Regions from separate parts of the Ruthenibacterium intestinale genome, predicted to be linked through region 1. Evidence: a T-box and tRNA genes for the amino acid it is inferred to sense, from the RefSeq annotation. Region 1 holds a T-box; the other holds one or more tRNA genes.

What was found. The T-box of region 1 lies ahead of tyrS (tyrosine--tRNA ligase). A T-box ahead of a tRNA ligase gene usually reads a tRNA of that ligase, here a tRNA-Tyr.
Region 2: it has a tRNA-Tyr gene. The T-box ahead of tyrS (tyrosine--tRNA ligase) is inferred to sense a tRNA for this amino acid. The anticodon was not compared.

What each region holds. Positions count from the first base shown of each region.
Region 1 is NZ_JBBMFA010000095.1:57,212-65,030, forward strand. Features, by position in the region: gene dxs (1-deoxy-D-xylulose-5-phosphate synthase) at 1-760, shown strand, start outside; gene WMO24_RS09930 (TlyA family RNA methyltransferase) at 757-1,554, shown strand; gene WMO24_RS09935 (NAD(+)/NADH kinase) at 1,565-2,416, shown strand; gene WMO24_RS09940 (arginine repressor) at 2,421-2,879, shown strand; gene recN (DNA repair protein RecN) at 2,898-4,562, shown strand; T-box leader at 4,613-4,848, shown strand; gene tyrS (tyrosine--tRNA ligase) at 4,913-6,136, shown strand; gene WMO24_RS09955 (CapA family protein) at 6,181-7,428, opposite strand; gene dapB (4-hydroxy-tetrahydrodipicolinate reductase) at 7,425-7,819, opposite strand, start outside.
Region 2 is NZ_JBBMFA010000090.1:77,334-82,305, reverse strand. Features, by position in the region: gene WMO24_RS08550 (DUF362 domain-containing protein) at 1-300, opposite strand, end outside; tRNA gene WMO24_RS08545 (tRNA-Thr) at 433-508, shown strand; gene WMO24_RS08540 (GNAT family N-acetyltransferase) at 538-1,371, opposite strand; tRNA gene WMO24_RS08535 (tRNA-Tyr) at 1,560-1,645, shown strand; gene WMO24_RS08530 (ParM/StbA family protein) at 2,109-3,041, shown strand; gene WMO24_RS08525 (plasmid segregation centromere-binding protein ParR) at 3,056-3,313, shown strand; gene WMO24_RS08520 (hypothetical protein) at 3,458-4,117, shown strand; gene dcm (DNA (cytosine-5-)-methyltransferase) at 4,256-4,972, shown strand, end outside.

The DNA.
Region 1 (7,819 bases):
TGCCGTTACGTTTTCAGCAGGATTGGCGAAGACTGGTCTGAAACCGGTCGTAGCTTTATATTCTACTTTTTTGCAGAGAGCCTATGATCAGCTGATCCATGATGTGTCTCTGCAAAACGCCAATGTGCTGGTGGCAGTGGACAGAGCCGGACTTGTTCCAGGCGACGGCGCTACACATCAGGGAATTTTTGATGCGGCGTTTCTCAGCCAGCTCGACAATTTTAAAGTGGTATCTCCCTGTAACTATGCAGAGACGCGCCACTGGTTGAAGCAGCTGCTTCAGGAAACGGGGCCGCGCGCACTTCGCTATCCTCGCGGTGCGGAAGATGAATCGCTTGCAGAACTGCTCTGCAGTGGTAATGAATATGATCTGTACCATTTCGGAGATGGCACTGCCCATAATGCCTTTGTGTGTTATGGTGGCGAATCTGCGCAGGTTCTGAAAGCAGCTCAAATGGTGGCGCAGAAAGATGGAATTGCTGTGGATGTGTTTAAGCTGTGTGTAATTCATCCGTTACCAATTGGGCTGGCAGAAGCTTTGATAAATTATTCCCACATTCTCTTTGTGGAAGAAGGCATTGCCAGCGGCGGCATCGGTGAACATTTGCGCTCCGCTCTTGAAGAAAAAGGCTTTCAGGGAATGTTTCGTCATGTTGGATTGCCCAGTCTTGGTATTTCTCATGCCAGTGTTGATCAGCTGCGTCGACAGTTTGGACTGGATGCGCAATCATTGTTGGATTTGGAAAGAGGTATGTTGTGAAAATACGATTGGACCAATATTTGTGCCAGCATGGGCTGGCGCAAAGCCGGGAAAGAGCCAAGGCGTTGATCATGGCCGGGATTGTTTATGTGGGTGAGGAAAAAAGCGACAAGCCCGGGAATATGATCGATGAAAACGCGCATGTTGAAGTGCGCGGACACGATATTGGATATGTAAGCCGGGGCGGGTTGAAGCTGGAAAAAGGAATGGAAGTTTTTCCAATCAGTCCAAACGGGAAAATTTGTATGGATATCGGAGCTTCTACAGGCGGATTTACAGATTGCATGCTTCAAAATGGCGCAATCAAAGTATATGCGGTAGATGTGGGCTATGGTCAGCTGGCGTGGTCTCTTCGGTGCGATGAACGGGTCGTTAATATGGAACGGACCAATATCCGTCATGTCACGCGGGAACAATTGGATGATTCTATTGAGTTTTTCAGCGTGGATGTTTCCTTTATTTCGCTCAAACATATCTTTCCGGTTGCAAAAGAAATCACTTCGGAGAATGCACAGGGGATTTGCCTTGTAAAACCGCAGTTCGAGGCGGGGCGTGAAAAGGTCGGCAAAAAAGGTGTCGTCCGCGAAGCACAGACCCATCGGGAAGTGATTGAAGCGGCCAGCCATTATGCGGCAGAGAATGGATTCTCTGCGCTGGGACTCGACTATTCACCCATCAAAGGTCCCGAAGGAAACATTGAATTTTTAATGTACGTGGAAAAATCCGCTCAGCCTGTAGAGCTTTCCGCGGCAAGGATCGATGCAGTGGTCCAGCAGGCACATCAAGCTTTGTAAGGTGAGCAATATGACGGTTTTTCTGGCGCTGAATTTGGGTAAGTCCCAATCTGTTCCGGTGGCATGCAGTGCAATTGAGGTGTTTCAAAAGCTGGGTGTCTCGGTAATTTTGGATAAAAAAGCGCAGCCGTTTTTTACGCAGACAACAGACCTTTCTTTTTTACAGCAGGATGAGGCGATTTCCGCTTGCGACGTTATTATTACCATTGGCGGCGACGGAACAATTCTACATATTGCACGGCAAAGCCTTGGGTTTGAAAAGCCTCTCTTCGGAATCAATTTAGGTCGGATGGGCTTTTTGGCCACTGTGGAAGAAAACGAACTTGCAGACAAGTTGGAGCGCCTTGTGCGCGGAGATTATACGCTGGATAAAAGAAGACTTCTGGCTGTAGATGTGCAGGGAAAAAATTCTTTTTGCCAGTACGCATTGAACGACTTGGTGGTTTTCAAAAAAGGAATTGCCCAAACCGTGGATGTGCGGATCTGGTGTGATGAAATTTTGGTAAACCACTATCAGGGAGATGGCGTTGTAGTTGCGACTCCCACCGGTTCAACGGCGTATTCTCTCTCGGCCGGTGGGCCTGTATTGGATGCGAGAATTTCCGGCCTTGTGGTTACGCCCATCTGTGCTCACAGCATGCATAGTCCGCCGATGGTCTTTTCGGCGGAACGCAAATTGCGGATTCAGGTGATGTCTCCTACGCAGGAACTGGCACTTTTGAGTTGTGACGGGTTACAGGAGGAAGCGATTTTTCACGACGATATCGTGTCAGTTTCGCTCTCTGACCGTTCGATTTCTTTGATTTGCTTCAATGAAGCCGACCAGTTCGAGGCGATCGATAAAAAATTGAAAGGACGGTAATGGAATGAAAAATGCGCGCCACAGCAAAATTTTAGAACTGATCGAGCAGCATCCTATCGATAAGCAGGAACAGCTGCTGAGCCATCTGCGTGAGAGCGGCTTTGATGTAACACAAGCTACGGTTTCACGGGATATTCGCGAGTTGGGTCTTGTCAAAATAGCAACCGGCAATGGCGGCTATCGCTATGTAGCTGCTTCCGGCGCAGGGCGGTCGGCGCATTCTCCCAGCCGGTTCGAGACGATTTTCCGGGAGTCCGTTCTGCGGGTAGATTATGCCGGCCATATTGTGATGGTTAAATGTTATACTGGAATGGCCAATGCCGCCTGTGAAGTGTTTGACGCCATGGTATGGAATGGGGTAGTAGGGACACTTTCCGGTGACGACACATTTATTGTTTTGATGCGGGAGGAAAAAACGGCGGCGCAGCTTTGCGAAGAACTTGCCAAATACATTCCGCACTGATAACCAACGGAGAACATTATGCTGTGTGAACTGAAAATTGAGAATGTCGCAGTCATTGAAAAGGCCGCTGTGCATTTTGGCAGCGGTCTGAACGTGTTGTCCGGCGAAACCGGCGCAGGTAAATCCATTCTGATCGACTCCATCAATGCGATTCTGGGAAATCGAACCTCCCGTGAATTGGTTCGTACCCATACGCCAAAGGCCAGGATTTGGGCCACTTTTCGTCAGATTCCTGAAAAAGTGCAGCATCAGATTGAGCAGGCCGGCTATGAGATAGAGGACGAACTGCTTTTATATCGAGAGATCAGCGCGGACGGAAAAAGTGTATGTCGCGTAAACGGAATGCCTGCAACAGCGGCTGTTGTACGTTCTCTGTGTTCTGGTTTGATCGCCATTCACGGACAGCACGACAACCAAAGCCTGATGGACCCCTCGACGCACTTAGGCGTTTTGGATGCATTTGCTCAAAATCAGAAACAACATGAGGCATATTATCAGGTCTATCGGCAGTTATGCAAAGTCAAGAAGAAAATTGACGCATTGACGATGAACGAAGAAGAAAAAGAAAAACGAATGGAACTTCTTCGCTTTCAATGTGATGAGATAGAAATGGCCCAGTTGCTGCCAGGGGAGGAAGAAGAACTGCAGCAGCGGCGTGATTTGATTCGGCATGCGCAAAAAATTACAGAACAGCTCACATTGGCTTACCACGCGCTGGACGGTGCAGAAGAAGAACCGGGCGCTACGGAAATGCTTGGAAGTGCTTCGGTAGCAGTTGACAGTATCCAGAATATTGGTGCAGAGCTGTCATCTGTCGGTGAAAAACTGAATGAGCTGTATTATATGGCCAAGGATGCTGCCAGCGATATTGCAGATTTGCTGGGACGGATGGATTTTGATCCGCGTGAACTGGACGAAGTGGAAGATCGTTTGGACCTGATTTACCGACTCAAGCAAAAATATGGCCAGAGCATTGAAGAAATTCTCGACTATGGAGAACAGGCTCGGGCAGAACTTTCTTCCATGGAGACAAGTACACAGCAATTGGACGAGCTTTATCAGCAGCAGTCAGACTTGTATGAAGAGGCGAAACGTTTGGCTGACCTTCTCACACAAACACGTCAGGATGCTTTTCAGCGTTTTAATGAGCAAATCACACAGGCCCTTACGTTTTTGAATATGCCGGGCATTCGGTTTGCCCTCAACTACAAAAAAGGCCCTCTGGCGTCTCTGGGCCAAGACCAAATCGAATTTTACATCTCTACCAATGCCGGCGAAGATCCAAAGCCGCTGGCCAAAATTGCTTCTGGCGGAGAGCTTTCCCGTATTCTTCTGGCGGTCAAAAGCGCTCTTGCGGATAAAGATGAAATTGGCACGGTCATTTATGATGAAATTGATACCGGCGTTTCCGGTCTTGCAGCCGGAAGGATCGGCGAAAAACTGAAACAGACATCCAAAGGCCGGCAGGTTATCTGCATCACGCATACTGCGCAGATTGCCGCGTTGGCCGATGAGCATCTTCTGATTCAAAAAAAAGTTCATGATAATCGGACGTTTACCGAAATTCAGTCGCTGGATGAGGAACAGCGGGTGCGCGAACTGGCCAGGATTATTTCCGGTGACAACCTGACAGAACTTGCTTTGGCAAATGCGCGTGAAATGCTCCATCTGCATCAGGGATGAGTTCTGCAATTCATTGACAAAAAAGTTTTTTCATGGTAGACTAAATGTTGTAAAATGCGATGACGGGAAAGAGTACCTGTGTGAAACGGTCAAGAGAAGCCCTGGTTGGTGCAAAGGGAAGCGGGAAGCACAGCGAATACATCTCCGAGCAGCGGCATTGAAACAAACAGGAGTAAATGCTGACGGGTGCGCCCGTTAAAGCGTGGTCGTGTTCATGGGACACGCAGAGGCCAGTTTTGTGAAAAGCTGGTAAACAGAGGTGGTACCGCGAGTTTTCGCCCTCTGCCAATTTCGATTGGCAGAGGGCGTTTTTTCGTTCTTTGCCGCATAGGACAAGGAGGAAATTTTGAATGGAAAATGTATTTGATTTGTTTCGGGAGCGCGGTTTGATCGCTCAGGTCACGGATGAAGAGGCCGTCCGCGATTTGCTGGGCCGGGAAAAAATCACGTTTTACACGGGTTTTGATGCGACGGCCGACAGCTTGCACGTAGGCCATTTTATGCAGCTGATTGTTATGCGGCATATGCAGCAGGCCGGGCACCGCCCCATCATTCTGTTGGGCGGCGGTACCACCATGGTGGGAGATCCGACCGGAAAAACAGATATGCGTAAAATGCTTTCGAAAGAGCAGATTCAGCATAATGTTGAGTGCTTTAAAAAGCAGATGAGCAAATTCATTGATGTTTCTGAGGGAAAAGCGCTGTTTTTGAACAATGCAGATTGGCTTTTGAATCTGAATTACATTGATTTCCTGCGGGAAATTGGCGTCCACTTCTCTGTGAATAAAATGCTCACCTATGAATGCTTTAAAACGCGTCTGGAACGTGGGTTGTCTTTTATTGAGTTCAACTATATGCTGATGCAGAGTTATGACTTTTTGCAGCTGGCCCGCAATTATGATTGTAAAATGGAATTTGGCGGCAACGACCAGTGGTCCAATATCATTGGCGGCGTAGAGCTGAATCGTCGCTGCGATGCCCGCGACGTCTACGGCATGACATTTACGCTGCTGACGACCCGTGAAGGCAAAAAAATGGGTAAAACGGAAAAGGGCGCCGTCTGGCTGGATCCGGAAAAAACTTCCCCGTATGAGTTCTTTCAATACTGGCGCAACATCGATGACTGCGAAGTTCAAAACTGCCTGAAGCTGTTGACAGATGTGCCGGTTGCTGAAATCGATGCGATCGATATGACCGATGGACCTTCTATCAACCGAGCCAAAGAACGGCTGGCCTTTGAGCTGACCAGCTTGGTTCACAGCCAAGAAGAGGCGCAAAAAGCGCTTGATACTGCGCGCAGTTTGTTTGGCGGGGAAGTGGATGCGGAACATATGCCTTCCACTGTTTTGGAGAGCAGCCTCGTTGTGGACGGGAAAGTCAGCCTGCTGGACGCAATGGTCGCAGCAAAACTGACTGCAAGTAAAGGAGAGGCGCGCCGTTTGGTACAGCATGGCGGAATCTCCGTCGATGGAGAAAAAATTTCGGATCCAATGTATCTGTTCTCAGCGGAAAAGTTGTCTGAAGGCGTTGTTGTCAAAAAAGGGAAAAAAGTTTATCACAAAATCAGTCTGTAATGAAAAAACGGCGGAGCATCTTGCATGCTCCGCCGTTTTTTAGCTTAATCCAACACCAGATATTCTGCCGGAATGTTTTCTTCCAGAACAGATTGAATATATGCCCGGCTCATCGACCCGTTTCCATGACTTGCAGCAAGTTCATCGGTATAATCCCGGAACAGATAAGCGCGCGCGTTTTGAAAGTTTGCATCGTAGTGCATTACTTCCGGAATGGCCTTCACATTTTCGATGACACAGCTGGATACTGTCCCATCCGGTTGTGTCGTTTTTGTAATATCAAACGTCAACAGGATACCAATCAGATTGTCGGCCTGAATTTGTGTAGAGACAAAGTTGCCAAGAGAGTAGGCAACAGGGACTTGCGTCCCGTCTTTTGCACTGGTCAGCATTTCAATGGTCTGCACCACATGCGGATGCGTTCCAATGATGATGTCAGCGCCCCAATCCGCAATTTTTTGTGCAAGTGTCCGCTGTGCATCATTGACCACGTGGCTGTTTTCCGTTCCCCAATGCACACCAACCACTACCACATCTGCCATTGTCTGTGCCAGTTCGATTTGCATTTGAATCACGTCTTCCTGGCTGGTGTAAATCACGTTTGCTTCTGCATTTTGTGGAGTAGGAATGCCATTGGTCGAATCGGTATAAGCAAGATAGGCGATTTTAACGCCATCTTTTTCCTGAATGGGAATATTGCTGTAATCACTTTCTCCGGCAAATAAACCGGTTGTTACCACATCATCCGGCATGGATGCCCAAAAACGCCGTGTTGCAGCAATTCCTTCCGCGCCCTGATCATAAGAGTGATTATTGGAAAGAGAGAACACACGGAACCCAATATCATACGCCTCCTGAGCCAACGCCCCCGGCGTACAGAAGCAGGGATACGAGGAGGGGGGAAGTTCATCGGTCACCAATGTTTCCTGGTTGATCCAGTTAATATCAAAGTTTTGGTAAAAATATGCCACATTCTCGTACAGCAATCCAAAGTCATATCCATTGCCGCCTGCTCGCTGCCGCGCCTGGAGATAAATTCCATCATGAATCAGGTTATCTCCTGTAGCGGAAACATGAAGTGTTGTGACCGTCGGCTGTGGCGGCTCACTGGAGGATGATACAGCTGATTCAACCGTCTCCGACATGTCGGCTGCAGTCTCTTGGGTTTCCGGTGCCCGCATCCATTCCCAGGCGTACAACAAAATAAATGCTGTCAATAAAAGCAGGCCCGCAACGAAAAAGGCAATTCCCAGGGGACGACTGTGTCCACGTCCGCTTTTTTTTCTTTTCATGCACCAATCAAATCCTTCATTGTGTATTTTCCGGCTGGCTGGCGAACAAGCCATTCAGCTGCACGCAAAGCTCCTCGGGCAAATACCATCCGGGAAGTGGCTGCGTGTGATAGAGTTAAAGTTTCGTCCGCACCAGCGAACAAAAGATCATGTTCTCCGGCAATTGTTCCACCCCGGACAGCATGAATCCCAATTTCATCTTTTGCGCGCGGCTTCTTGCCGTTGCGTCCGTATGTAAAGAACAAGGCTCTGTCGGCTTCTCGCAGACTGCGGGCAATGGAGAGAGCGGTCCCGCTGGGAGCGTCTACTTTTCGGCTGTGATGCTTTTCGATGATTTCGATGTCAAATTCTTCGCCCAGCAACTTTTGCGCATACAAAGCTAATTCATTCA
Region 2 (4,972 bases), on a different contig from region 1:
ATACGCGGCGTCCATGTGATCCAGCGCGTTTTTGCGCCGGCCCACATACAGGGTGTTGCAATCGGTCAGGAAGGGCTTTCCGCCCAGGCTTTCCACCACGTCGGCCACGGTTTTGGCAAAGTTGGGGCGCAGGTAGGACAGGTTGCCCGGCTCGCCGAAGTGAATTTTGATGGCAGTGAATTTGTCCTGAAAATCGATCTGCTCGATGCCGGCCCGGCGCATCAGCTTTTCCAGCTTCTGCTGAAGGTTCAGGCCCGGGCGGGCGCGCATATCGGTAAAGTAAACAGTCGCTTTTTCCATGTCAGTGCTCCTTTTTTAAATATCCGCTGTATTCTATCATAGCGAAATCCCGCGCCGCTTTCAAGAAAGGTTCAAAAAAAGCTTGATTTTTTTGCTGATAGCCGATATACTAATACAGTGTCCTGTTAAGGTGCTGGTGTAGCTCAGCTGGTAGAGCAGCTGATTTGTAATCAGCAGGTCGGGGGTTCGAATCCGTCCACCAGCTCCAAAAGCCCGGGTTTTTGCCCGGGCTTTTTCTTATGCCTGCAGCTCCCTGCTCATTTCATACTGTCTGGCAACTTCCTGAAAGCGGAGAGAACGAAGCAATTCCAGCACTTCCGGGTAGGAAGTGTCCACATTTTTGACGATGACCGCGGGGAACTTTGACACCAGGTCCTGAAAAATCTGCCCCAGTGCCGAAAGGTCCCTGTATCCCATCTGGACCACCGCCCCGCTCTCCTGTTCAAAGACACAGAAAGCGGCAATGCCGTCCTGCGCCTGCCGGTACCACACGCGGTAAAGCTGCGGCGTCCGCTTCAGAACCGGCGTTGTATGTTCAAAGCACGGGTCCACACACCGGCAGTTCGCGGCCGGGACCTCAAATTGCGAAAATTCCTGCTCCTGCACCGGAAACGGCAGGGTCTGCGCCGCCTGCCCGTCCCCTTTGAAAACGACGTATTCCCGCCGCGTGGAAAAACCCAGCCTTTGGTACAGCCGGATGGCCCGCCGGTTCTGCTGCAGTACTTCCAGATAGTAGGCCTGCACGTTCTGCCGGGCCAGCTGCTGTTCGGCAAACTGAAACAAACGGGTGAACACCTGTTTTCCCCGGTGCTCCGGCACCACCCCGGTGCCCGCGTCGAACACCGCGTTCTGGCCGTTGTAAACGCTTCTTGTATTGAAAAGGAACCCCACCAGCCGCCCGTTTTGAAACGCGCCGTAGGACTGGGCAAGGTCGACGCCGCTCATTTCCAGACGTTTTTGCAGCTGTGCCGCGCTCAAATCGGCCGAAAAATAATAGTCCGAAAACGCCGCGCGAAAGCACTCTGCGATCTGCTCATAAGAAGTGTGCTCCAAAGTTTGGTATTGGTACATTGTTTTCCACCTCTTCCCGGAAGGATTCCAAGGAGCATGGTACCGCACTTTCGCGCAGAATGCACCTGTGTGCTCCGGGGCAGGACAAAAAGGGGGGAAACTTTTGCAAGAAAGGGTTGACAAAAGTCCCGGCGCCTGTTATTATAATTAAGCACTCTTTTTGAGAGAGCCGCCTGAAAAAAGAATATGGGAGAGTTCCCGAGTGGCCAATGGGGGCAGACTGTAAATCTGTTGCGTCTTCGCTTCGATGGTTCGAATCCATCCTCTCCCACCAGATTATGTGCCTGATTTTACTGTCAGGCACATTTTTCTTAGTATTCATGCGGGTTTGCGGGCTTTTTTCCGTTTCAAAAAAGGATTGGTGTCCCATTACTGTCATCCCCGTTTTTAGAGATATCTGCAAAGCTAAGCGGAGTTTTCACCTGATTTTTCAGGCTGGGAACTCCGCTTTTTTGCGTTTACCACTCTTTTTTCCCGTTGTCGGAACTGTAAAAGTTTTCGGCAGATATATAGATAGATTGACGAAAGCCCCAAATGGGCCAATTTCAAGCCCTCAAGATACAAGGGGGTAGTGCGCCCTTTTTTAGAACCGCTCCGGCTGAATGGCCGGGGCGGTTTTCCGCTTTTCCCCCCTCTCACACTCTCCCCCCTAATACTTTACCAGCTGGGAAAGAACAAGATAACTCTAAGCTCTAACTCAGCAAGAACCTCAAGTTTTCAACAACCAACAAGAAAGGATGAGTAAAACCATGAACATTGGCATCGACCATGGCTATTACGCAATCAAAACCCGGCATTTTTCTTTCCCAGCCGGTATTGCAGAGTATTCCCATGAACCCTACACCTTGCAAAACACACTGGAATTCGGCGGGAAGTTTTATGTCTGCGGAACCGGCAGACAGCCGATCCTGCGTAACAAAATGGAAAACGACAATTACTACCTGCTTACTCTTGCAGCCATCGCCAAGGAAATCAAACAGCGAGGTGGAAAAACGGAGTGTTCGGTGCGCATTGCCGCCGGGCTGCCTTTGGCCGGATTTGGCCGGGAGAAAAAGCCCTTCCGAGAATACCTTCTGCGTTCTTCCCAGCCGGTGTGCTTCAAGTTTGAAGGAATTGCCTACAAAATCACCATCGAGGATGTGAAACTGTTCCCACAAGGCTATTCCGCCATTGCTCTGCATTCGGAACTCATCCAGAATGAGCCTTCTGTTCTTCTCATGGACATCGGCGGCTGGACTGTTGATCTGATGCGGCTGGATAATGGTGTTCCCAATGCGGCTACCTGCCGAAGTCTGGAACTCGGTATGATCCGCTGCATTGATGAAACGAAAGAACAGGTCCGCCGGGATACCGGGCTGTCTGTGACCGACGCTCAGGTGGAGCGTGTTCTGACAGGAAAGCCCTGCAGTATGGATGAGGACGCCCGAAACATTATCCAGAAACAAGGGCGGCTTTACAAAGAGAGCCTTCTTTCGGCAGCTATGGAATCAGGGTTTGACCTGAAAGCCATCCCGGTGGTGATGCTGGGCGGCGGCGCATCGGTAGTCAAGGGCAACGTGAGCGAACAGGACAGCCTGTGTCGGGTTTTTGCCCTGATAGACGACAAGGTAAACGCTGAAGGGTTCGAGAGGATTTTGGGGCAGTTTTCGGGCGGTGTGGGCAAGGCATGAGCAGGCCCCTATTTATGTTCCGCCCCAACCTCCAGAATGAAGAACATCGCAGAGCATGGGAAATTCTGCAGACTGTGCCGGAAGGCCAGAAAAACGCCTTTCTGGTACAGGTGATTCTGGAAAATGCCCAGCGAGAAGAACTGGAAACAATTCTGCGCCGGGTACTGCGGGAAGAACTCAAAGCTGTGCCTTCCCAGCCCATACCACAGCAGGAAGAAGCCATTCCGAAGGAGATGATGGGCTTCCTTGGTTCCCTGTTGAGAGAAGAATAACCCCCACATAGCCTTTATTGGTTGTGACGTTTGTCGAGCCTGCTTTGACTGAAAGGTTGTTGGTCTTGGTAATAGCTTTATCCGGCGGGTTGCAGTATGCTTGTGTTGCCCGAAAGGGAAAGAACGAAAAAAGGAGCGATAGGCGTGGAAACAAAGGGCGTAACCTGCAAAATCCCGCTGGATCTGCATAACCAAATCAGCGAGGAAATCAGGGAAACGGAAAGTACGATGAGCAAATTCATCGAAATGATCATCCGGGAGCATTATGAGAAAGGGGCTAACAGAATTATGGAAAAAGGAAGAACATTAGCATTTCAGGTGAGCGAGGAATTGTTCCAGAGGGTAAAGGAATACCTTGAAAACTATGAGAAAGCCTATCATCGCCGCCTCACCCAAAAAGAATTCGTGATTGGGCTGATCGAACAGGCGCTGGAAGAAGCGGAAGAAGAATTCGAAGCCGCCAGAGCAGCCGAGCACGAGGAACAGGCTGAAAACGGCTGGGAAGCCGCAGAAATCGCTGAAAGCGATGAGGACGAGGAAGTATCCGATGACGAGGAACCAGAGGACTGGGACGAAGAAAATGGCGAAACCGAGGGACTCAGTGCTGATGAAGAAACAACCGGGAGCAGCTGGGAACCTGCAGAAAACACCGAAACCGGTGAGGGCGAGGAAGAACCCAGCGAGGACGATGAGGATACTACACCGGAAAGCTGGAATCAGGATGAGGAAGAAGAAACCGAGCCGGATGACGATACCATAGAATCCGGCGAAACCAATGAAAATGAAGATGAAACCTACGCATAACACAGCCAGCAGCAGCCCGCAGGAAACTGCGGGCTGTTTTCATATATATTTCATTTCACCATGGGAAAGGGGCGATGTCCATTGATTGTGTGTTAGCTTTTAGTATCATACAAGATAAGGGGCGTGATATAGAAAACCATACGATATATTGACCTGTTCTCCGGTATTGGCGGGTTCCGGGAAGGACTCACCCGTGCCGGAGGATTTACCTGTGTAGGACACTGCGAAATCGACAAAAAAGCCAATCAAAGCTATGAAGCCTTGTTCGATACCAAAGGAGAGTGGTTCTGTGAAGATATCCGAAAAGCCGATCCGAGCGATATCCCCGACTTCGAACTCCTGTGCGGAGGTTTTCCCTGTCAGTCTTTTTCGATTGCTGGAAACCGTGGGGGATTTTCCGATCCAAGAGGTACCTTGTTCTTTGAAATTGCCCGGCTGACTGCGGCAAAAAGACCTGCGTATCTGCTGCTTGAAAATGTTCCCGGACTGCTTAATCATGACGGGGGCAGGACATTTGCGGCCATCCTCCATACGCTGGACAGACTGGGGTATGGTTTGGAATGGCAGGTGCTCAACAGCAAAGATTTTGGAGTCCCCCAATCCAGAAAAAGGGTGTATCTTATCGGATATCTTGATGAACGATGCAGAGGAAAAATATTTCCTTTCACCGAAACAGCAGGAATATCTCTTGTACAAATCCTGCCCGGAGCTCAGGGAGAAAGAATCTATTCCACAAAAGGAATAAGCTGTACCCTTGCTGCACAAACGGGTGGATTTGGCGGGAAAACCGGACTGTATGAAGTTGGGCTTCCGATTAAGGAAAACACGAAAAAAGGCTATAAAATGGCGTATCCC